One region of the Streptomyces sp. NBC_01551 genome, then DNA from elsewhere that is predicted to be linked to it. Evidence: riboswitches for the same ligand, from Rfam matches in the RefSeq annotation. Region 1 holds a riboswitch; each other region holds the start of a gene.
The links. A riboswitch is a leader RNA that binds a small molecule or an ion and turns the genes downstream of it on or off. The one in region 1 is predicted to bind cobalamin.

Region 1 (7,491 bases):
CGCTGATAGACGTACGAGAGTTCGCCCGGCTGCGTTCGGCGGCCGAGGCCTCGGACGACCCGGGCGGTGCCCGGCAACTCCTCGGGCAGGCCCTGGAGTTGTGGCGGGGGCCGGTGGCGCTGGCCGGGTTGGAAGGGCGGATCCTCACGTCCGCGTCGGCCAGGCTGGAGCAGGACCGGCTGGACTGCGTGGAGCGGGCCCTGGCGGCGGACCTCCAGCTGGGCCGCCATGCCCGGGCGTGCGCGGAACTGGCCGGGCTGGTGGCCCGGTACCCGCTGCGGGAACGGCTGGTGGAGCTCCACATGCTGGCGCTGTACCGCTCGGGGCGCCGCGGCGAGGCCCTGGCCGCGTTCACGCTCGCCCGGCGGAGGCTGGCCGCCGAGGCCGGCCTGGACCCCGGCCCCGCGCTCCGCGCCCTGCACGCGGCGCTGCTCTCGGACACCGACCCCGGGGGCCCCGCCGGAGGGAGCCCCGCCGGGGGAAGCCCCGCCGATCTGGCCGGGCCGGGGTGCACCGCCCGGCGCGGGGGACCACAAGGCCGCGGCGGGACCGCGGAACCCGGCGGAGGCGGCCGGGACACTCCGGCGACCGGCCTGACCGGCACGGCGCCAGCCGCCCCCGCCCAACTGCCCGCCCCGGTCGCGGAGCTGGTCGGCCGGGACGACGAAGTGGCCGCGCTCAGGCGAGGGTTGCGCGAAGGCGGCGGCGCAGTGTGCGTCGTCACCGGAACAGCCGGGATCGGGAAGACCGCGCTCGCGCTCACGGTGGGCCGCGCGCTCCGGGAGGACTTCCCCGACGGGCAGTTGTACGTGGACCTGCGCGGCGCCGACCCCACCGCCGGGGCCGATCCCGCGGAGGTGCTGGCCGGGTTCCTGCGCGGGCTCGGGGTCGACGGCCCGGCCGTGCCCGCCGAGCCGGGCGAGCGGGGGGCCCTCTACCGGAGCCTGTTGGCCGGCCGGCGGGTGCTGGTGGTGCTCGACAACGCGGCGTCGGAAGCCCAGGTCCGGCCACTGCTGCCGGGATCCGGGCCGGCTCTCGTCACCAGCCGGCACCGGCTCGCCGCGCTGGACCGGCGGACGGCCCTCACGCTCCCGCTCCTCGACGAGCCGGCCGCGCTCGGGCTGCTGGCCCGGGTGGCGGGGGCCGGGCGGATCGCGGCCGAGGCCGACTCCGCCCGGGAGCTGGTGCGGCTGTGCGGGGGCCTGCCGTTGGCGCTGCGCATCGTGGGGGCGGAGCTGGCGACGCTCCCGCACCGGGAACTCGCCCGTCTGGCGGCCCGTTTGGCGGACGAGCGGGCCCGCCTGGACGTGCTCGACGGGGTCCGGGCCGGGCTGCGGCTGAGCTGTCGCGCCCTCCCGGCCGAGGCGCGGGCCCTGCTGCGCGGGCTGGCGCTGCTCGACGCCCCCGACTACGCGTCCTGGACGGCGGCCGCGGTGCTGAACAGCCCCCTCGCGACCGCCGAGAGCGCCCTGGACGCCTTGGTGGCCGCGCACCTCCTGGAGGCGACGGGGTCCGCGCGCTACCGCATGCACGACCTGGTCCGCGCCTTCGGGCGGGAACTCCCCGGGGCGCAGGAGGCGGTGCCGCGACGGGTGCTGGCCTGCTGGGTGGCGCTCGTACGGGAGGGGCGGCGCGCGCACCAGGGCGTGGACTATCCCGGGTCGGGTGGGCGGGCGGCCGCCGCGGTGCCCGACCCGGCGGTGCTGGCCGGGCCCCGGGCCGAGCCGGTGCGCTGGCTGGGGGCCGAGCGGGAGGCGCTCGTCGCCACCGTACGGCAGGCCGCGCGGGTGGATCCGTACGCCTGCGTGGAGCTCGCGGCGGCCGGGGAGTACCTGTTCGACCTGCGCAGCGATCTGCCGGGCTGGCAGGCGCTCCAGGAGGCGGGGCTCGCGGCGGCCAGGGCGGGGGGCGACCGCGCGGGCGAGGCGCTGATGCTGGTCGGGCTGGGGCGGCTGCGCGCCTGCCGGGAGGAGTGGGGCCCGGCTCGGGCCATGGTGGAGGCCGGCGAGGCGCTGTTCGAGGGGCTCGGGGACGCGCACGGAGCGGCGTACGCGGGCTGGGTGCTCTCGTACCTCGACCGGGTCCAGGGCCGGCTGGACGAGGCGGCCCGGCGCTGCCGTCGTGGCGCGGCCGTCTTCGAGGCGGCCGGGGACCGCTACGGGCAGGCCCATGCGCTGCGCGGCCTCGGCCAGGTGCTGCTGGCGCGCGGCGAGACGGGGCGGGCGCTGGAGCTGTTGCGGCAGGCCCTGGCCGTGGCGGAGCTGGGCGGCGCGGACTGGCCCCGGATGTGCATGCTGCGCTGGGTCGCGGACGCGCAGCGGATGCTGGGGCGGTCGGACGAGGCGACGGCGGGCTTCCGCGAGGTCCTCGCCCACACCGAGCGCTCCGGCGACCTGGCCGGGCAGAGCGCGGCCCGGATCGGGCTGGGCCGGATCGCCCTGGACCGCGGGGACACCGCCGGGGCGCTGCGCGAGCTGCGGGCGGCGGACGAGCTGGGCCGGCGCTCGGGGCAGATCCTGGTGCGGGCCATCGCGGCGCCGCCGCTGGCCCGGGCGCTGTTGGCTTCGGGCGACGCGGCGACGGCCGGGGAACTGCTGGAGGAGGCGCTGGCCGACTGCCGCCGCATGAACGCGGCGCCGCTGCTGGCCCGGCTGGAGTCCGCGCTGGCCGACGTGCGCGAGCGGCAGTAGCCGCGGCCCCTACCGGTGTTCGGGGTTCGGGAAGTCGAACCGGCAGCCCGCGTCCCACAGGGAGCGCTGGTTGCCGTGTGCCGGAATGCCGCCCGAGCGCTTGAGGAGCGCGGCCAGGTGCATGAGGTTCCACGACATGAAGGTCGTGTTCCGGTTGGTGAAGTCGTTCTCGGGGCCGCCGGAGCCCGGGTCGAGGTACGAGGGGCCGGGCCCGGCCTCGCCGATCCAGCCCGCGTCGGCCTGCGGCGGGATCGCGTAGCCGAGGTGCTGGAGGCTGTAGAGGATGTTCATGGCGCAGTGTTTGACGCCGTCCTCGTTGCCGGTGACCAGCGCGCCGCCGACCCGCCCGTAGAAGGCGTACTGGCCCTGTTCGTTGAGGATCGAGGAGCAGGCGTAGAGCCGCTCGATGACCTGCTTCATGACGGAGCTGTTGTCGCCGAGCCAGATGGGGCCGCAGAGGACCAGGATGTCGGCGTCCATGATCTGGCTGTACAGCACCGGCCACTGGTCGCTCTCCCAGCCGTGCTCGGTCATGTCGGGCCAGACACCCGTGGCGATGTCGTGGTCGACGGCCCGGATGAGGGAGGTCCGGGCGCCCGCCGACTCCATGACGGCGCGGCTCTTGTCGATCAGGCCCTCGGTGTTGCTGGTCTCGGGCGAGCGCTTGAGCGTGCAGTTCACGTAGACGGCGGTCAGATCGGCGTACTCCGAAGAGTCGAAGTCCTGCGCGGGGTCGGCCACTCCCCCACCCTGCGCGGGGCCGCGCGCACCCGCCAGCGGACCGCGCCCATCCGGGCGGGATTGGGGCGGGTTGTTACCGGTCCGTCCGGCCGACTAGGGTCAGCGGGCCTTGGTGTTCGGGAAACCGGTGGGAAACCGGTGCGGCCCTCGCCACTGTGATCGGGAAGTCCGGCTCCACTCCTACGGGAAGCCACTGGGCTCGCGCGGGAGACCGTACGAACCCGGGAAGGCGGAGCCGGGACATCAGCACCCGTGAGCCAGGAGACCGGCCGGGGCGCGTTGTCCATCCACGAGGTGCTGGAGAGGTCTCCCCACTCATGCATATAGCCGAGGGCTTCCTGCCCCCGCTGCACGCGGTCGCCTGGGGCGCCGCGTCCGCTCCGTTCGTCGTACACGGCGTCCGCGCCCTCACCCGCGAGGTGAAGGCCAACCCGGAGAGCACGCTGCTGCTCGGCGCGTCCGGGGCGTTCACGTTCGTGCTGTCCGCGCTCAAGATCCCGTCCGTGACGGGCAGCTGTTCGCACCCGACCGGAACGGGGCTCGGCGCGATCCTGTTCCGGCCGCCGATCATGGCGGTGCTCGGCACGATCACCCTGCTGTTCCAGGCGCTGCTGTTGGCGCACGGCGGGCTGACCACGCTCGGCGCGAACGTGTTCTCCATGGCGATCGCCGGGCCGTGGGCGGGCTACGCCGTCTACCGGCTGCTGCGGAAGTTCGGCGCGCCGCTGATGGTGACCGTGTTCTTCGGCGCCTTCTTCGCCGACCTGGTCACCTACTGCGTGACCTCGGTGCAGCTCGCGCTGGCCTTCCCGGACCCGGGGACCGGGTTCCTCGGCGCGCTCGCCAAGTTCGGCGGCATCTTCGCGGTCACGCAGATCCCGCTGGCCGTCAGCGAGGGCCTGCTGACGGTCCTCGTGATGCGGCTGCTGATGCAGTCGAGCAAGTCGGACCTGGTCCGGCTCGGCGTCGCGAAGCTCACGGGCGGCGCGGACGCCGGCCGCACCGGGAACCAGCAGGAGGCGGCGGTCTGATGAGCCGGAACGCGAAGATCAACACCCTGCTGCTGCTCCTGGTGGCGGCGCTGGCCGTGCTCCCGCTCGCGCTGGGGCTGGGCGAGGGCAAGGAGGAGCCGTTCGCGGGCGCCGACGCGCAGGCGGAGGCGGCCATCACCGAGCTCAAGCCGGACTACGAGCCGTGGTTCTCCCCGCTGTACGAGCCGCCGTCCGGGGAGGTGGAGTCCGCGCTGTTCGCGCTGCAGGCGGCGCTCGGCGCGGGCGTGCTCGCGTACTACTTCGGCGTGCGCAAGGGCCGCCGCCAGGGCCTGGCGCAGGCGGGACAGCAGGCCCGAGCCGGACAGCAGGCCCCGGCCGGGCAGCAGGCCCCGGCGGACCAGGCTCCGGCCGCCGCCCCCGAGGCCTAGCCGGTGCTGCCGATCGACGTGGCGGCGCACGGCAGCCGCTGGCGCCGCCGCCACCCGCTCGAAAAGGCACTGCTCGGACTCGGCCTCACCGTCACGGCGGTCTCCCTGCCGCCCTGGCCCGGCGGGCCGCTGGTGGCCGCCGCCACCCTCGCGGTGCTCCTCGGCCCCGCCGGGGTGGCCGGCCGCCAGCTGTGGCGGGCGTTCCGGATCCCGCTCGGGTTCTGCTTCACCGGGGCGCTGCCGCTGCTGTTCGCGGTCGGCGGCCCGGCGGGCCTGGTCTCGCTCGCCCCCGACGGGCCCCGGCACGCCGCCGAACTGCTCCTGCGGACCTCGGCGGCCTCCCTCGGCGTGCTGCTGTTCGCCTTCACCACCCCCGTCTCGGACGTGCTGCCCCGGCTGGTCCGGGCGGGGGTCCCGGCGCCGGTGGTGGACGTCGCGCTGGTGATGTACCGGATCGGGTTCCTGCTGCTGGACTCGCTCGCCCAGGTCCGGCGCGCCCAGGCGGCCCGCCTCGGGCAGAGGGGCCGGGCCGCGATGTGGCGTTCGCTGGCCGGGCTCGCGGCGACCTCGTTCGTACGGGCCTTCGACCGTGCCGGGCGGCTCCAGGAGGGCCTGGCCGGGCGGGGCTACGACGGCGCGCTGCGCGTGCTCGTACCGCAGGCGTCGCTGTCGTGGCGGTTCCTCGCGGCGACCGGGGCCCTGCTGGGCACCCTGATCGCCGCCACTCTCGTACTCAAGGAGCTGTATCTGTGACGCGGTTGGTGGAGCTGGTCGGCGCGGGCTACGCGTACGAGGACGGTCCGGCGGTGCTGTCCGGCGTGGACTTCGGGATCCTCGAGGGCCGGGCGCTGGTCCTGCTGGGCCGCAACGGCAGCGGCAAGACCACGCTGATGCGGCTGCTGAGCGGCGGCCTGAAGCCGGGTCCGGGCGAGCTCCGGCTCGACGGCGCGGTGGTGGCGTACGACCGGGCCGGGCTGACCCGGTTGCGGACCTCGGTCCAGCTGGTGGTGCAGGACCCGGACGACCAGCTGTTCGCGGCGTCGGTGGAACAGGACGTCTCCTTCGGCCCGATGAACATGGGGCTGCCGGTGGACGAGGTCCGGTCCCGGGTGGACTCCGCACTCGCCGCGCTGGACATCACGGCGCTGCGCGGCCGCCCGACGCACCTGCTGTCGTACGGCCAGCGCAAGCGGGCGGCGATCGCGGGCGCGGTGGCGATGGCGCCGCGCGTGCTGATCCTGGACGAACCGACGGCGGGCCTGGACCCGGACGGGCAGGAACGGCTGCTGGACGTCCTGGCGGGCCTGCGCGCGGCGGGCACCACGGTGGTCATGGCCACGCACGACGTCGACCTCGCGGTCCGCTGGGCCGACGACGCGGCGGTCCTGACCCCGTCGGGCATCCGCGTCGGCCCGGCGCAGACCCTGCTCTCGGACCCGGACCTGCTGGCGTCGGCGGGCCTGCGCCAGGCCTGGTCCCCCGCGGTGACCGCCTTCCTGCGCACCCGGAACCTGCTCGCCGAAACCGCCCCGGGCCCCAAGACCCCGGAGGCGCTGTCCGCCTGGACGTAGGGCCGCACGGCGCGGCGGCCGGCCACCACCGCGCGGCCGAGCACCCGCCCGCGCTAGGTCCTGTCGTCAAAGTGGCGCCTGGCCCGCGACGCCCGGCACCGCGCCTCGCCGCGTTGTCGGGGCACCCGAGTACGCCCAGTACGCGGGCGCCCCTCCGCCTTGCGATGCACGGCGCCGGACGCCGCGGGCCCGACCGGCGCCACTGTGACGACAGGACCTAGGCTTCATGATCATGCGGATATTCAAGGCGACGAGCGCCCCCAAGTCCCTCCGGTGGGACGGCGATGAACTGGTGGACGCCGTGGGCGGGTTCCGCCGCTGGACGGCGGACGGCACCGCGCGGCCCGGCACGTGGAACCCGCCGCACCCCTTCGACCGGGCCGCCCACTCGCCCTCGGGCCGTTGGACGGTGGTGTACGAGCAGCGCGGCGGCGAGGCCCTGCTGCTCGACGGCCAGGACGTCGTGCGCCAGGTCCCCCGGGCCGCCGACCGGAGCAGCATCGACCGCGCGATGGCCGTGGCCGAGCTGCCGGACGGCCGCGAGGTCCTCGTCTACGCCCCCGGGTCGGTGCTGGAGATCGAGGAGCTCGTGTCGGGGATGTCCCTGGCCTCCTACTACAAGCGCATCCTGGGCAATCACGGCTCCCGGATCTCGATCGCCCCGGACGGCCGCCGGCTGGCGGCGGCCGGGTTCGGCTGGATCGAGGACGGTATCGCGCCGGTGTACGACGTGGCGGCCGCCCTCGCGAACTCCTGCACCCTCGACTACGAGGGGATCCTCCCCTTGGCGGCCGTGTACGGGGAGGTGGGCTCGGTCTGCTGGCTCGACGGGGACCGGTTCGCCGTCGCGACGACCGCCGCGCGGCGCTCTCCCCCCGGCCCGGACGCACTGGGGCCGCGCGCACTCGGGGTCTGGTCCTTCGCCGAGGAGCGCTGGCTGCACCGCGGCCCGGCCGAGTCGCCCTGGGGGACGCTCGTCGCCTGCGGCGGCGACCGGGTGCTCGCGCTGTACGGACATCCCCGCCTGGTCGACGCGACCACCGGGGCGGTGCTCGCCGCATGGCGGGAC
Region 2 (7,491 bases), 1.4 Mb from region 1:
CCGGTGTCGGTGGCGAAGCGCTTGGCCATGGCGCACAGCTGGGCCGCCTGCGGGTCACCGCGGTCCAGGGCCTCGGCGGCCGTACGGACGAGGGCGCGGGCGGCGGTGAGTTCGGTGGCCATGTCGGCCAGCCGGAACCGCAGCGCCTGCGCGTCGATCAGCCGCGCCCCGAAGGCCTCGCGGTCGGTGAGGTGGACGAGGCTGCGGTCAAGGGCGCTCTGGGCGCCCCCGAGGGAGCAGGCCGCGATGCCGAGGCGGCCGCCGTTGAGGCCGTTCATGGCGATGCGGAAGCCCTCGCCCTCGGCGCCCAGACGCCGGTCGGCGGGGATCCGGACGCCGTCGAGGACCACCTGGCGGGTGGGCTGCGCGTTCCAGCCCATCTTGCGTTCGTTCGGGCCGAACGACAGTCCCGGATCGCCGCGTTCGACGACGAAGGCGGAGACCCCGCCCGGGCCGGCCCCGCCGGTGCGGGCCATCACGATGTACACGTCGGAGGCGCCTGCGCCGGAGATGAACTGCTTCACACCGGTCAGGACGTAGTGGTCGCCGTCCCGTTCGGCGCGGGTGCGCAGGGCCGCCGCGTCGGAGCCGGCGCCGGGCTCGGTGAGGCAGTAGCTGCCCAGGGTGGCGGCGGAGCAGAGGCCGGGCAGCCAGCGGGCGCGCTGGTCCCGGTCCCCGTACCGGTCGATCATCCAGGCGACCATGTTGTGGATGGAGAGGTAGCCGGCGATGGAGGGGCAGCCGGTGGCCAGCACCTCCAGGACGAGGACGCCGTCGGTGCGGGTGAGGCCGGAGCCGCCGGATTCCTCGCGTACGTAGATGCCCGCGAGCCCGAGGGCGGCGGCGCGGCGCAGCACCTCGACGGGGAAGTGTTTGTCCTGGTCCCAGGCGATGGCGTGCGGGGCCAGCTGTTCCTGGGCGAAGTCGAGGGTGACCTCGGCCAGGGCGAGCTGGTCCTTGGTGAGCAGGGTCGTGGTCACGGCGGTCACCCCATCGTCGGGATGGTGAAGCTCGCGCCTTCCTTGACCCCGGAGGGCCAGCGCGAGGTGACGGTCTTGGTGCGGGTGTAGAAGCGGATGGCGTCGGGGCCGTGCTGGCCAAGGTCGCCGAAGCCGGACCGCTTCCAGCCGCCGAAGGTGTGGTAGGCGACGGGGACCGGGATGGGGACGTTGACGCCGACCATGCCGGTGTTGACGCGGCGGGTGAAGTCGCGGGCGGTGTCGCCGTCGCGGGTGAAGATCGCCACGCCGTTGCCGTACGGGTGCTCGCTGGGCAGCCGCAGGGCTTCCTCGTAGTCGGCGGCCCGTACGACGCACAGCACCGGGCCGAAGATCTCCTCGCGGTAGATCCGCATCTGCGGGGTGACGCGGTCGAAGAGGGAGGCTCCGGCAAAGTAGCCGTTCTCGTGTCCGGGGAGGGTGAATCCGCGCCCGTCGACGACGAGTTCGGTGGCGCCGATGCCGACGTAGCGGTTGACCCGGTCGAGGGCGTCGCGGCTGACGAGGGGCCCGAAGTCGGCGTCCGGGTCGTCGGAGGTGCCGATGCGCAGGGCGGCGATGCGTTCCTTGAGCTTGCCCACCAGCGCGTCGGCCGTCTCCTCGCCGACCGGGACGGCGACGGAGATCGCCATGCAGCGCTCGCCGGCGGAGCCGTATCCGGCGCCGATCAGGGCGTCGGCGGCCTGGTCGAGATCGGCGTCCGGCATCACGATCATGTGGTTCTTGGCGCCGCCGAAGCACTGGGCGCGCTTGCCGTGCGCGGCGGCGGTGGCGTAGATGTGCGCGGCGATCGGGGTGGAGCCGACGAAGCCGAGGGCCTGGACGCGGGGGTCCTCCAACAGGGTGTCGACGGCTTCCTTGCCGCCGTTGACAACGTTGAGCACGCCGGGCGGCAGACCGGCCTCCAGGAACAGCTCGGCGAGCCGCAGCGGTACGGAGGGGTCGCGCTCGGAAGGCTTGAGGATGAAGGCGTTTCCGCAGGCCAGGGCGGGAGCGGCCTTCCACAGCGGGATCATCGCGGGGAAGTTGAACGGGGTGATCCCGGCGACCACCCCGAGCGGGCCGCGCAGCGAGTGCACGTCGATGCCGGTGCCGGCGTTGTCGCTGAACTCCCCCTTGAGCAGGTGCGGGATCCCGGCGGCGAACTCGACCACCTCCAGGCCGCGTTGCAGGTCACCGTGCGCGTCGGCGACGGTCTTGCCGTGCTCGGCGGACAACAGCCTGGCCAGCGCGTCGCGTTCGCCCTCGACGAGCTGGAGGAAGCGCAGCATGACGCGGGCGCGGCGCTGCGGGTTCCACTGGCCCCATTCCGCCTGCGCTTCCTCGGCGTTGGCGATCGCCGCCTCGGTGTCGGCGCGCCCGGCCAGGGGGACCCTGGCCTGTACCGCGCCGGTGTTGGGGTCGTACACGTCGGCGAAGAGACCGGACGTTCCGGTGGTGTGCTTTCCGCCGATGAAATGGGTGAGCTCGCGGACCATCGATGCCTGCTCTCGTCAGGTGAGATCCGAGGAAGGCGCGGCAGGCGGCGGCGGCGCACCGATCGGGGTGCGCGCCGCTGGGCAGACCGCGGGACAGTGAAGGCGCTGGGGCCTTCGTCGAGTCACGAACGCGCGGACAGGGCCGCGCACTTCGGGTACTCCGCCGGATCACCTGGGCCGTGGTCACGTACCGGTGCCATGCGTGTCTGCTCCATCCTCGTGGACAACACGGAACACCCCACGGCCGGTATCCTGACTCCCGGATCAGCGCGCGCTCTCCGGCCTTCCCGACGGATCACTCCGTCAGTGGCCTGAACTGCTGGAAGAGCACACTCCCCGGTCACAGTGGCGGGACCGCGCCGGATTCACACCGGCTTCCCTGCACCGCGGGCTTGTCACGAACATATAGTTGGACGTCCTAGTAAGTCCACCCCCACCCGCGGCGCGGGCGTGTGAAAGCCCCCGGGACCACGGGCGGAACATTCCCTGCGCTCGGAGCATGCGCATCGTCTCCCTGCTCCCCGCGGCCACGGACATCGTGGCCGAGCTCGGTGACCCCGGCGGAGGCCTTCCGGCTGGGCTGATCCGGGGAGCCGGCCCTACTCCGCGCGGTCGGCGACCTGGTACGGGACGAAGGTGCTGCTGTTCTCGTCGATGGCCAGCGGCCGCCCGAGCGGCGGGACGGCGCGCTGCGGGCAGTCGAGGCGTTCGCAGATGCGGCAGCCCATGCCGATGGGGGTGGCCGCCGCGGTGTTGCCGAGGTCGAGGCCGTCGGAGTAGACGAGCCGCGAGGCGTGCCGGATCTCGCAGCCCAGCCCGATCGCGAAGGTCTTGCCGGGCTCGCCCCAGCCGCCGCGGTGCCGGGTGATGGCGCGGGCCGTCCACAGGTAGCGCTGCCCGTCCGGCATGGCGGCGACCTGGACATGGATCCGGCCGGGCGCGGCGAAGGCCTCGTACACGTTCCACAGCGGGCAGGTGCCGCCCGCGCGGGAGAAGTGGAACCCGGTCGCGGACTGTCGCTTGGACATGTTCCCGGCGCGGTCGACGCGGACGAAGGAGAAGGGAACCCCGCGCAGCCTGGGGCGTTGGAGAGTGCTCAGGCGGTGGCAGACCGTCTCGTAGCCGATGCCGAAGTGGTCGGTGAGCCGCTCGATGTCGTAGCGGAATTCCTCGGCGGCGGTGTGGAAGGCGCGGTACGGGAGGATCAGCGCGGCGGCGAAGTAGTTGGCGATGCCGATCCGGGCGAGGGCGTGCGGGGTGGAGCCGGCCGGGAAGTCCTCGCAGGCGAGCCGGTCCAGCTCCTCGGCGTACTCCAGCAGGGCGAGTTGGGTCGCCATCCGGAACGCCTGCTGGCCGGGGCGCAGGCGGGCCGAGAGGTGGAGCACCCGCCCGGACTCCGCGTAGTGGTGCAGCCGCTCGGATCCGGCCGCCGAGTCGCCCGCGACCCGTACGCCGTGCCGGTCCGCCAGTCGGGCGGAGAGGGCGCGGACGACCTCGCCGGGCCGGATCCCGATGGTGCGGGCCAGTTCCTCGGCGGCGAGGTCGGTGTCGTGGAGGTAGTTCTGGCGCCGGTAGAAGAACTCGCGGATCTCCTCGTGCGGGGACAGCCGCCCGCCGGTGTCCCCGTCCCGGCCGTCCGCCACCCCGGCGAGGCCCTCGGCCAGCCGCTGTCCGCGGCGGCCGAGGTCCAGCAGCACCTTGGCGACGGCCGGCATCCGCGAGGCCAGCTCGGCGAGGTCGGAAGCGGAGACCCGGGCCTCGGCGACCTCGCCGGCGAGCGCCTCGCGCAGGTCGGCGACCAGCCGGCTGGTGTCGCGTTCCGAGAAGAAGCCGGGGTCGACGCCGAACGCCTCGGTCAGCCGCAGCAGGACGGGCACGGTCAGCGGGCGGGAGTCGTGCTCCATCTGGTTCAGGTAGGAGGGCGAGATGGCCAGCACCCGGGCCAGGTCGGCCTGGCTCATCCGGCGCTCCTCGCGCAGCCGCCGCAGCCGCGCACCCGCGTACGTCTTGCTCACCGCGTCCCCCTCGTGTCCCGCGTCAGCCTAGGCGCTTTCCGCGTCGGCCGACCTTGGCAAACTTGGCAATTCCGCGCGGAAAGATTCGCAGAAGTTAGCACGCGTCCAGGATTGATGGCACTGGGTGTCATTGAGAGAGTCGTCCTGCGGCCCCGCCGGACCAGGCGGCACGGACGGAACCACCGGGCGCGATTCATGCCCTGATGTCGGTGTTCTCGGCAGGTTCCGGACGGTGGTTCGACAACATTGCTCAGCTCGCTCCACACACGGGGACGGCGGGTCGCGATCCATCCGACGGCACAGAGTGCCAATGCTTCGCATCTTTGACGTGCGGGCACAGCTCGATCGAATCATGGAGACGGTGACGGTCATGGCAGACACGAACACGACGGCGGCGGCCGAGCAGCTGAAGCAGCGGTGGGCCGATGACGCGCGGTGGGCGGGCATCGAGCGGACGTACACCGCCGAGGACGTGGTCCGGCTCTCCGGCAGCGTCCGCGAGGAGCACACCCTGGCCCGGCGCGGCGCCGAGCGGCTGTGGCGCCAGCTGCACGAGCGGGACTACGTCCACGCGCTCGGCGCGCTGACCGGCGGCCAGGCCGTCCAGCAGGTCCGGGCCGGCCTGCAGGCCATCTACCTCTCGGGCTGGCAGGTCGCCGCCGACGCCAACCAGGCCGGGCACACCTACCCCGACCAGAGCCTCTACCCGGTCAACTCGGTGCCCCAGGTGGTCCGCCGGATCAACAACGCGCTGCTGCGCGCCGACCAGATCGCCACCGCCGAGGGCGGCGCCGACACCACCGACTGGCTGGCGCCCATCGTCGCCGACGCGGAGGCCGGATTCGGCGGTCCGCTCAACGCCTTCGAGCTCACCAAGGCCATGATCGCGGCGGGCGCGGCCGGCATCCACTACGAGGACCAGCTCGCCTCCGAGAAGAAGTGCGGCCACCTCGGCGGCAAGGTGCTCGTGCCCACCTCGCAGCACATCCGCACCCTGAACGCGGCCCGCCTCGCGGCCGACATCGCCGACACCCCGACCGTGATCATCGCCCGTACGGACGCCCTCGCCGCGAACCTGCTGACCAGCGACGTGGACGAGCGCGACGCCGAGTTCGTCACCGGCGAGCGCACCGCCGAGGGCTTCTACCGGGTGCGGAACGGCATGGCTCCCGTCATCGCCCGCGGCCTCGCCTACGCCCCGTACGCCGACCTGATCTGGGTGGAGACCGGCACCCCGGACCTGGCCCAGGCCCGCGAGTTCGCCGAGGCGATCCACGCGCGGTACCCGGACCAGATGCTGGCCTACAACTGCTCCCCGTCCTTCAACTGGAAGGCGGCCCTGGACGACGACCAGATCGCCAAGTTCCAGCGCGAGCTCGGCGCCATGGGCTACCGCTTCCAGTTCATCACCCTCGCCGGGTTCCACTCCCTCAACCACGGCATGTTCGACCTGGCGCGCGGCTACGCCGAGCACGGCATGACCGCGTACGTGGACCTCCAGGAGCGCGAGTTCGCCGCGCAGGAGCACGGCTTCACCGCCGTCAAGCACCAGCGCGAGGTCGGCACCGGCTACTTCGACCTGGTCTCCACCGCCGTCAACCCCGCGTCCTCGACCACGGCGCTCGCCGGCTCCACCGAGGAAGAGCAGTTCCACTAGGCCCCCGCCTCCCGGCCCGCCTTCCCGCCTCCCGCTCCCCCTGCTCACCTCCCCGTCTCGAGGAGACCCGCATGCCCGCCCACGCAACCGCCCACCGCGTCCAGGTCCTCGGAACGCAGGGGGAGCGCCACGAGGAGATCCTCACTCCCCCGGCGCTGGACTTCATCGCCCGCCTCCACGAGGCCTTCGCGCCCCGGCGTCTGGAGCTCCTCAAGGAGCGCCGCCGCCGGTCGGGCAACCTCGCCTCCGGCACGCCCCTGGACTTCTCCCGCGCCACCTCGGCCGTCCGCGCCGACCCCGACTGGCGCGTCGCCCCGCCGGCCCCCGGCCTGAGCGACCGCCGCGTCGAGATCACCGGCCCGCCGGAGCGCCGCATGACGGTCAACGCCCTCAACTCCGGCGCCCGGGTCTGGATGGCCGACTTCGAGGACGCCACGTCCCCCACCTGGGACAACGTCATCGACGGCCAGCTGAACCTGCTCGATGCGATTCAGCGGCGCATCGACTTCACCACCCCCGAGGGCAAGGAGTACCGGCTCGGGGACTCCCCCGCCACGATCGTGGTCCGCCCGCGCGGCTGGCACCTCACCGAGGAGCACCTGGAGATCGACGGCGACCCGGTCCCGGCCTCCCTCGTCGACTTCGGCCTCTACTTCTTCCACTGCGCGCAGCGCCAGATCGACGCCGGGTACGGCCCGTACTTCTACCTGCCCAAGCTGGAGAACCGGTACGAGGCCCGGCTGTGGAACGACGTGTTCCTGCTCGCCCAGGAGCTCCTCGGCATCCCGCGCGGCACGGTCCGGGCCACCGTCCTGATCGAGACGATCACCGCCGCGTTCGAGATGGAGGAGATCCTCTACGAGCTGCGCGAGCACTCCTCGGGGCTGAACGCGGGCCGCTGGGACTACCTGTTCAGCCTGATCAAGAACTTCGCCCACCGCACCGACTTCCTGCTGCCCGACCGGGCCAGGGTCACCATGACGGCCCCGTTCATGCGGGCGTACACCGAGCTCCTCGTGCGCACCTGCCACCGCCGGGGCGCCCACGCCATCGGCGGGATGGCCGCCCACGTCCCGAGCAGGGACACGGCGGCGAACGAGGCCGCGCTGGCCAAGGTACGGCTCGACAAGGAGCGCGAGGCCGAGGACGGCTTCGACGGCTCCTGGGTCGCCCACCCCGGGCTGGTCCCCGTCTGCCGCACGGTGTTCGACGGGGTGCTGGGCGAGCGGCCCCACCAGATCGAGCGCACCCGCGAGGACGTGGAGGTCCACGCGTCCGACCTGCTGTCGGTACGCCGGATCAGCGGGCCGCCCACCCCGGAAGGGGTCCGCGCCAACGTCGCC
Region 3 (7,491 bases), 680 kb from region 1:
CCGGGCCTCGCCGGTCGGGGCGCCGCCCAGGACGTGCAGACCGTCGCGGATCTGGGCGTCCTTGACCTCGCACAGCCAGCCGTCGACGTGCAGCAGGAAGTCGTCGAAGCCCTCGTCGTCCGGGCGCTCTTCGAGACCCAGGTCGTGGTGGAGCTTCGCGGCCTGGATCAGGGTCCAGATCTGGGCGCGGATGGCCGGCAGCTTCGCCGGGTCCATCGCCGAGATCTGCGCGTACTCGTCCAGGTGCTGCTCCAGGCGGGCGATGTCGCCGTACGACTCCGCGCGCGCCATCGGCGGCACCAGGTGGTCGACCAGGGTGGCGTGCACGCGGCGCTTGGCCTGCGTGCCCTCGCCCGGGTCGTTGACCAGGAACGGGTAGATGAGGGGCAGGTCGCCGAGCGCGGCGTCGGGCGCGCAGGCCGCCGACAGGCCGGCGTTCTTGCCCGGCAGCCACTCCAGGTTGCCGTGCTTGCCCAGGTGGATCATCGCGTCGGCGCCGAAGCCGCCGTCCTCGGCGCGCGCCTGGATCCAGCGGTACGCGGCCAGGTAGTGGTGCGAGGGCGGCAGGTCCGGGTCGTGGTAGATCGCGATCGGGTTCTCGCCGAAGCCGCGCGGCGGCTGGATCAGGATGAGCAGGTTCCCGCGGCGCAGGGCCGCGAGGACGATGTCGCCCTCGGGGTTCGCGGAGCGGTCCACGAACATGTTGCCCGGGGCCTCGCCCCAGTGCTGCTCCACGCTTTCGCGCAGCTCGGCGGGGAGCTCGGCGAACCACCGCTTGTAGTCGGCGGCCGGGATGCGGACCGGGTTGCGGGCCAGCTGCTCCTCGGTCAGCCAGTCCTGGTCGTGGCCGCCCGCCTCGATCAGGGCGCGGATCAGCTCGTCGCCGTCGCCCGAGACCAGACCGGGGATGTTCTCGACGGGGCCGAAGTCGTAGCCGCCCGCGATGAGGGTGCGCAGCAGTTCCACGGCGCTGGCCGGGGTGTCGAGACCGACCGCGTTGCCGATGCGGGAGTGCTTCGTCGGGTACGCGGACAGGACGAGCGCGACCTTCTTGTCCCGGCGCTCGATGTGCCGCAGCCGGGCGTGCCGGACGGCGATCCCCGCGACCCGGGCGGCCCGCTCGGGGTCGGCCACGTAGGCGGGCAGGCCGTCCTCGTCGAGCTCCTTGAAGGAGAACGGGACGGTGATCAGGCGGCCGTCGAACTCGGGCACGGCGACCTGCGTCGCGGCGTCGAGCGGGGACAGGCCCTCGTCGTTCTCCTCCCAGGCGCTGCGCGAGCCGGTCAGGCACAGGGCCTGCAGGATCGGCACGCCGAGACCCGCGAGCGCGCCCGCGTCCCAGGACTCGTCGTCGCCGCCCGCCGAGGCGGTGGCGGGCTTGGTGCCGCCCGCCGCGAGGACGGTGGTGACGACCGCGTCGGCCGACTCCAGAGCGGCGATCAGCTCCGGCTCGGGGGCGCGCAGGGAGGACACGTACAGGGGCAGCGCCCGCGCGTCCTTGGCCTCGATCGCGTCGCACAGGGCGTGCACGAAGGAGGTGTTGCCGCTCATCTGGTGGGCGCGGTAGTACAGCACGGCGATCCGGGGCCCCGTGGTGGTCCCGGGCGTGCGCTCCAGCGGGCCCCAGGTGGGGGCGGCGGCCGGCGGCTCGAAGCCGTGACCGGTGAGCAGGACGGTGTCCGAGAGGAACCGCGCCAGCTGGTCCAGGTTGGCGGGGCCGCCGTGCGCGAGGTAGCCGTGCGCCTCGGCGGCGATGCCGATCGGGACGGTGGAGGCCTCCATCAGCTGGGCGTCCGGGGCCTGTTCGCCGGTCAGCACGACCACCGGGCGGGTCTGGTCGGGGGCCAGCAGCAGGTCGAGGCCCTCCTGCCAGGCGCGGAGGCCGCCGAGGAGGCGTACGACGACCAGGTCGACGCCGTCGAGGAGGCCGGGCAGGTCGTCGAGGGGAAGGCGGGAGGGGTTCGCGAACCGGTACGGGACGGGGCCGTCCGCGGCGGCGCGGGCGCTGAGCAGATCGGTGTCGGACGTCGACAGCAGCAGGATCATGCGGCGGCAGGCCTTCCTCGGGGTTTCCGCGCCCCGGGCAGTGAGGACAGCGGGAGTTCCTGACTCACCCGGCCGATTGGCTCCGCAGGGTTCACAGTGGCGGGACCGCGCCGGAATCGCACCGGGCTTCCTCCCATGTCGCCGTCCTCGGCGATGGCGGACCGAGCGGTCCGCCGCAGGTCATCTTAGGTGCCCTGATCGCCGGACGGGAGTGCGGGCCGCCCGCCGATCGGTGTGCGGTTGCCCGGGCCGGGCGGGAGCGGGCCGGGCGCGGCGGCCGGGGGCGGTGTGCCGCCGTGATCCGGGGGCCGGGTTGGCGGGGGCGGCGTGGTGCCGTTGTCGGCGGGCGGCCGGGCAGCCGGGCGGGGGTGGGTGCGGGTGTGGCCGGTTCGGGGTGGTGATCGACACAGGGGGCGGGCGGAGAATCCTGGGTATGCTCGCCGCCATGCCCCAGCCCCCCTCCGCCGCATCGCGGGACGAACCCGTCATACGGGACGGCGGCGACGCATGCCCGGGCGCGCTCCGGCTGCACGCGGCGGACGACGGGTTCCTCGCGCGGGTCCGGATCCCGGGCGGGCTCCTCGGCCCGGCCCAGGCCGCCGCACTCGCGGACGCCGCCGACCGGTACGGCGACGGGCACCTGGAACTCACCTCGCGCGGCAACGTCCAGCTCCGCGGCCTCGCCGACGGCTGCGGCGCCGGGCTCGCCGAACTCCTCGACGCCGCCGGACTGCTGCCCGCGCCCTCGCACGAGCGGGTCCGCAACATCGTCGCGAGCCCCCTCGGGGACCCGGCCCCGGTGCGCGCCCTGGACCGGCTGCTCTGCGCCGACCCGGAGGCCACCGCGCTCTCCGGGCGGTTCCTGTTCGCCGTCGACGACGGGCGCGGTGACGTGGCCGCCCTCGACCCCGACGTGACCCTGCTCGGGCAGCCGGGCGGGCGGGCGCTGGTCCGGCTCGGCGCGGCGGCCGACGCCGTCGAGGTGGCCGCCGCCGACGGCCCCGGGGCGGCCCTGGAGGCCGCGCGCCACTTTCTCGCCGCCGCGGCCGCCGCCGGCACCCGGGCCTGGCGGGTCGCCGAGCTGCCCGCCGAACACGCCCTGGACACCGGGGAGTTCATCGCGCGGCTGACCGGCCGTGGCATTGCCGCCCGGTACGTCCCGGACGCGCCGCGCCCGTACGCCGACCCGCCCGCGCCCGGGCCGCACGGCGACGCGCTGTGCGTGTTGATCCCGCTCGGGCGGCTCGCCACCGCGCAGTGGCGGGAGCTGCCGGGCGAGCTTCGGGTCACGCCGTGGCGCAGCGTGGTGGTCGCGGACCTCGGCGCCGCCGCCGGGCTGGGCCGCGCCGGGCTCGTCACCTCGCCCGGCAGCGCCTGGGAGGCCGTCACCGCCTGCACCGGGCGGCCCGGCTGCGCGAAGGCCCTCGCGGACGTACGCGCCGACGCGCGAGCCGTCGTGGAGCGGGCGCGCGGGCCGCTGCCGGTGCACTGGTCCGGCTGCGAGCGCCGGTGCGGGCATCCTCGCGGCACGGACTGGGTGGACGCCGTAGCCACCGCCACCGGATACCGACTCACCGCGCCCGGACGGCCCGTACCGCGGCACGTCAGCGCCCCCGACCTTGGCGCGGCCCTGCTGGACGCGCGCAACACCCCCCGAATTTCCGAAGACGCAGTGAAGAAATGAGCGAGTACACCGTGTTCGAGTACGAGAAGGACGGCGCCGCGATCTACCGCCAGTCCTTTGCCACGATCCGCGCCGAGGCGGACCTCTCCGGGCTGCCCGCCTCCGTCGCCCAGGTCGCGGTGCGCATGATTCACGCCTGCGGGATGACGGACCTGACGAAGGACCTCGGCTACACGCCGGACGTCGTGCTGCGGGCCCGCGCCGCCCTGACCGCCGGCGCGCCGATCCTGTGCGACGTCCAGATGGTCGCCAGCGGCGTCACCCGCAAGCGGCTGCCCGCCGACAACGAGGTGATCTGCACCCTCTCCGACCCGGCCGTGCCGGAACTCGCCGCGAAGATGGGGACGACGCGCAGCGCCGCCGCCCTCGAAGTGTGGCGCGACCGGGGCCTGCTGGAGGGCTCGGTGATCGCCGTCGGCAACGCGCCGACCGCGCTGTTCCGGCTGCTGGAGATGATCGAGGAGGGCGCCCCGCGCCCCGCCGCCGTCATCGGCGTCCCCGTCGGTTTCATCGGCGCCGCCGAGTCCAAGGACGCCCTCGCCGAACACGCGTCGGGCCTCGACCACTTGATCGTGCGCGGTCGGCGCGGCGGCAGCGCCATGGCCGCCGCCGCCGTCAACGCGATCGCGAGCGTGGCCGAATGAGCGCCGGACGCCTGTACGGGGTCGGGCTCGGCCCCGGCGACCCGTCCCTGATGACGCTGCGGGCCGTCGAGGTCATCGCCGAGGCGGATGTCGTCGCGTACCACAGCGCCCGCCACGGCCGCTCGATCGCCCGCTCCATCGCGGCGAAGCACCTGCGCGCCGACCACATCGAGGAACCGCTGGTCTACCCGGTCACCACCGAGACCACCGACCACCCCGGCGGCTACCAGGGGGCGATGGAGGAGTTCTACGAGGCCTGCGCCGCCCGTCTCGCCGCCCACCTGGACGCCGGCCGGACCGTCGCCGTCCTCGCGGAGGGCGACCCGCTCTTCTACGGCTCGTACATGCACATGCACAAGCGGCTCGCCGACCGGTACGAGGCCGAGGTCATCCCCGGCGTCACCTCGGTCAGCGCCGCCGCCGCCCGGCTCGGGACCCCGCTGGTGGAGGGCGAGGAGGTGCTGACCATCCTGCCCGGCACCCTGCCGGAGGCGGAGCTCACCGCCCGCCTCGCCGCCACCGACTCGGCCGTCGTGATGAAGCTCGGCCGCACCTTCCCCGCCGTGCGGCGGGCCATGGAGGACAGCGGCCGCCTCGCCGAGGCCCGCTACGTGGAGCGCGCGACGATGGAGGGCGAGCGGACCGGGATCCTCGCCGACACCGACGCCGAGTCCGTCCCGTACTTCGCCGTCGCCGTGGTCCCCAGCCGGATCGGCAACCCGGGCAGCGTGCCGTCCGGGCCCGGCGAGGTCGTCGTCGTCGGCACCGGCCCGGCCGGGCCGCTGTGGCTGACCCCCGAGACCCGGCGGGCGCTGGCCGACGCCGAGGTGCTCGTCGGGTACACGACGTACCTGGACCGGGTGCCCGTGAAGCCGGGCCAGATCCGGCACGGCTCCGACAACAAGGTGGAGTCGGAACGCGCCGAGTTCGCCCTCGACCTCGCCCGGCGCGGCAAGCGCGTCGCCGTGGTCTCCGGCGGAGACCCCGGCGTCTTCGCCATGGCGACCGCGGTCCTGGAGGTCGCGGGGCAGCCGGAGTACAAGGACGTGCCGGTACGGGTCCTGCCGGGCGTCACCGCCGCCAACGCGGCCGCTGCCGCGGCCGGCGCGCCGCTCGGCCACGACTACGCCACCATCTCCCTGTCCGACCGGCTCAAGCCCTGGGAGGTCATCGCGGAGCGGCTGCGCGCGGCCGCCGCGGCCGACCTGGTCCTCGCCCTGTACAACCCGGGCTCCCGCAGCCGCACCTGGCAGGTCGCCCAGGCCAAGGAACTCCTGCTGGAGCTGCGCTCCCCGCAGACCCCGGTGGTCGTCGCCCGCGACGTGGGCGGCCCGCAGCAGTCGGTCCGCGTCCTCCCGCTCGGCGAACTGGAGCCGTCCGAGGTGGACATGCGCACCATCCTGCTGATCGGCTCCTCGCAGACCCAGGTCACCGAGCGCCCCGACGGCACCCGCCTGACCTGGACCCCGCGCCGTTACCCGTGACGGCGCCGGCAGTCTGAGACCCCGAGGGTCCGGGGCGGCCGAACACCGTCCCGGGCCTTCAGGCCGCACGGGGCAAGGCGCGGTTCAGCGGCACAGGGCCGTGTCCACGACCTTCTCGACCCGCCGCGTGGCGGCCAGGTCGGTCGGGACGGTGGTCACCGCGACACTGGCGGCGCGGCCGTCGTCGGTGACGCCGCCCCGGGTCTCGTACCCGGCGATGTCACCGCCGTGGCCCCAGTAGACCCCGCCGCACGACAGCGGCCTGCTCATGAGCCCCAGTCCGTAGCCGGCGCCGGTGTCCCCGACGGGGACGGTGGTGCGCATCTGCGCGAGCTGGGCCGGCGGGAGCAGGCGGCCGCCGAGGAGCGCGGCGAAGAACTGGTTGACGTCGGAATTGGTGGAGATCATCTGGCCCGCCGCCCAGCCCGCCGACGGGTCGATTTCCGTGAAGTCGCGCAGCGGCGCGTCCGCCGTGTCCCTCTGGTAGCCCCGGGGATGGGTTTCTCGGATGGTCCGGTCACCGGGGGCGGGGAAATAGGTGTGGCGCAGCCCGAGGCGTTTGACGATGCGCCGCTCCACTTCCTCGGCGAGGGGGCGGCCGGTGACCTTCTGGACGATCAGGCCCGCCACCACGTAGTTCGTGTTGCTGTAGGCCCATTTCTCGCCGGGGGCGAAGTCGGCCTTGTGCTTCAGCGCGATGTCGAGGAGATCGCGGGGTTCGAAGTACCGGCTGCGGAGCGTGTCGTCGGGGATGTCCGCCCCGTAGTCGGGCACTCCGCTGGTGTGCTGGAGGAGCTGACGGACGGTGATGTGGCTCCCGTCGATCCCTTCCCCGCGCAGGAGGCCCGGCAGGTAGTCGTCGACCATGCCGTCGAGGTCGATCTTCCCCTCACCGACCAGTTGCAGCACGACCACCGCGGTGAAGGTCTTGGTGTTGCTCCCGATCCGCACCTGACCGTCCGCGGGCACCTTCGCGCCGGTGGCCAGGTCGCCGACCCCCGCGGTGTAGGTACGGGTGCGGCCCTCGCGGTCCTTGACGCTCGCCAGCGCGCCGGGCAGGCCATCGGTGCGCACCAGCGCGTCCAGGCCCTGCTGGACGCCGTCCGGTTTGGCGGCGGCGAACGCGGAGGGCGGGGCCAGGGCGCCCGTCGCCATGACGGCGAGGGCCACCGCCGCCACGGCCGCGGCGGCTCGCCCGGAACGACGCGGCCTTGGGGATGCCTGCTCACGCATGGGTCAACTCCTGTGGAATCGTGGGGAATCCGGCGGCGGTAGCGCCGCCGTTCAGGGCTCGATCCTGGCTCGCGGGGGCACGGACGCGCATCGCGGGAAGGCGGGAGGAAACGCTCCCCCGATCGGGGGAGGTCACCCGTGTGGCGCCCGGTCATACTGGGCTGATCATGATCAAGGGAATCCGGCCGCTGCTGCGCGGCTCCACGTATGCCGGTGCGCTGTTCGCGTACGGCGGGGCACTGGCGAGCCTTCCGCTGCTGCTTTTCGCGCTGCTGCCGACGCTGGGGCTGCGTTCCGCTCCCGAGGGCGTGCAGATCGGCGCGGTCCTGCTCGTCTGGGCGGTACTGATCGGCCTGGCCGGACTGGCCCGCACCACGCGGCGGGTGCTGATCGCGTCCGC

Region 2: linked by a shared signal. The riboswitch ahead of OG982_RS27520 (CoA-acylating methylmalonate-semialdehyde dehydrogenase) and the one ahead of OG982_RS21460 (energy-coupling factor ABC transporter permease) in region 1 are both predicted to bind cobalamin.
Region 3: linked by a shared signal. The riboswitch ahead of cobN (cobaltochelatase subunit CobN) and the one ahead of OG982_RS21460 (energy-coupling factor ABC transporter permease) in region 1 are both predicted to bind cobalamin.

What each region holds. Positions count from the first base shown of each region.
Region 1 is NZ_JAPEPX010000001.1:4,705,380-4,712,870, reverse strand. It holds gene OG982_RS21470 (BTAD domain-containing putative transcriptional regulator) at 1-2,690, shown strand, start outside; gene OG982_RS21465 (flavodoxin family protein) at 2,700-3,431, opposite strand; cobalamin riboswitch at 3,501-3,720, shown strand; gene OG982_RS21460 (energy-coupling factor ABC transporter permease) at 3,749-4,462, shown strand; gene OG982_RS21455 (energy-coupling factor ABC transporter substrate-binding protein) at 4,462-4,851, shown strand; gene cbiQ (cobalt ECF transporter T component CbiQ) at 4,855-5,604, shown strand; gene OG982_RS21445 (ATP-binding cassette domain-containing protein) at 5,601-6,422, shown strand; gene OG982_RS21440 (hypothetical protein) at 6,655-7,491, shown strand, end outside.
Region 2 is NZ_JAPEPX010000001.1:6,101,134-6,108,624, reverse strand. It holds gene OG982_RS27525 (acyl-CoA dehydrogenase family protein) at 1-989, opposite strand, end outside; gene OG982_RS27520 (CoA-acylating methylmalonate-semialdehyde dehydrogenase) at 986-2,476, opposite strand; cobalamin riboswitch at 2,701-2,880, opposite strand; gene OG982_RS27515 (short-chain fatty acyl-CoA regulator family protein) at 3,076-4,491, opposite strand; gene aceA (isocitrate lyase) at 4,862-6,148, shown strand; gene aceB (malate synthase A) at 6,220-7,491, shown strand, end outside.
Region 3 is NZ_JAPEPX010000001.1:5,380,444-5,387,934, forward strand. It holds gene cobN (cobaltochelatase subunit CobN) at 1-2,046, opposite strand, end outside; cobalamin riboswitch at 2,079-2,237, opposite strand; gene OG982_RS24310 (cobalamin biosynthesis protein CobG) at 2,492-3,730, shown strand; gene OG982_RS24315 (precorrin-8X methylmutase) at 3,727-4,374, shown strand; gene OG982_RS24320 (precorrin-2 C(20)-methyltransferase) at 4,371-5,858, shown strand; gene OG982_RS24325 (serine hydrolase) at 5,943-7,091, opposite strand; gene OG982_RS24330 (sensor histidine kinase) at 7,259-7,491, shown strand, end outside.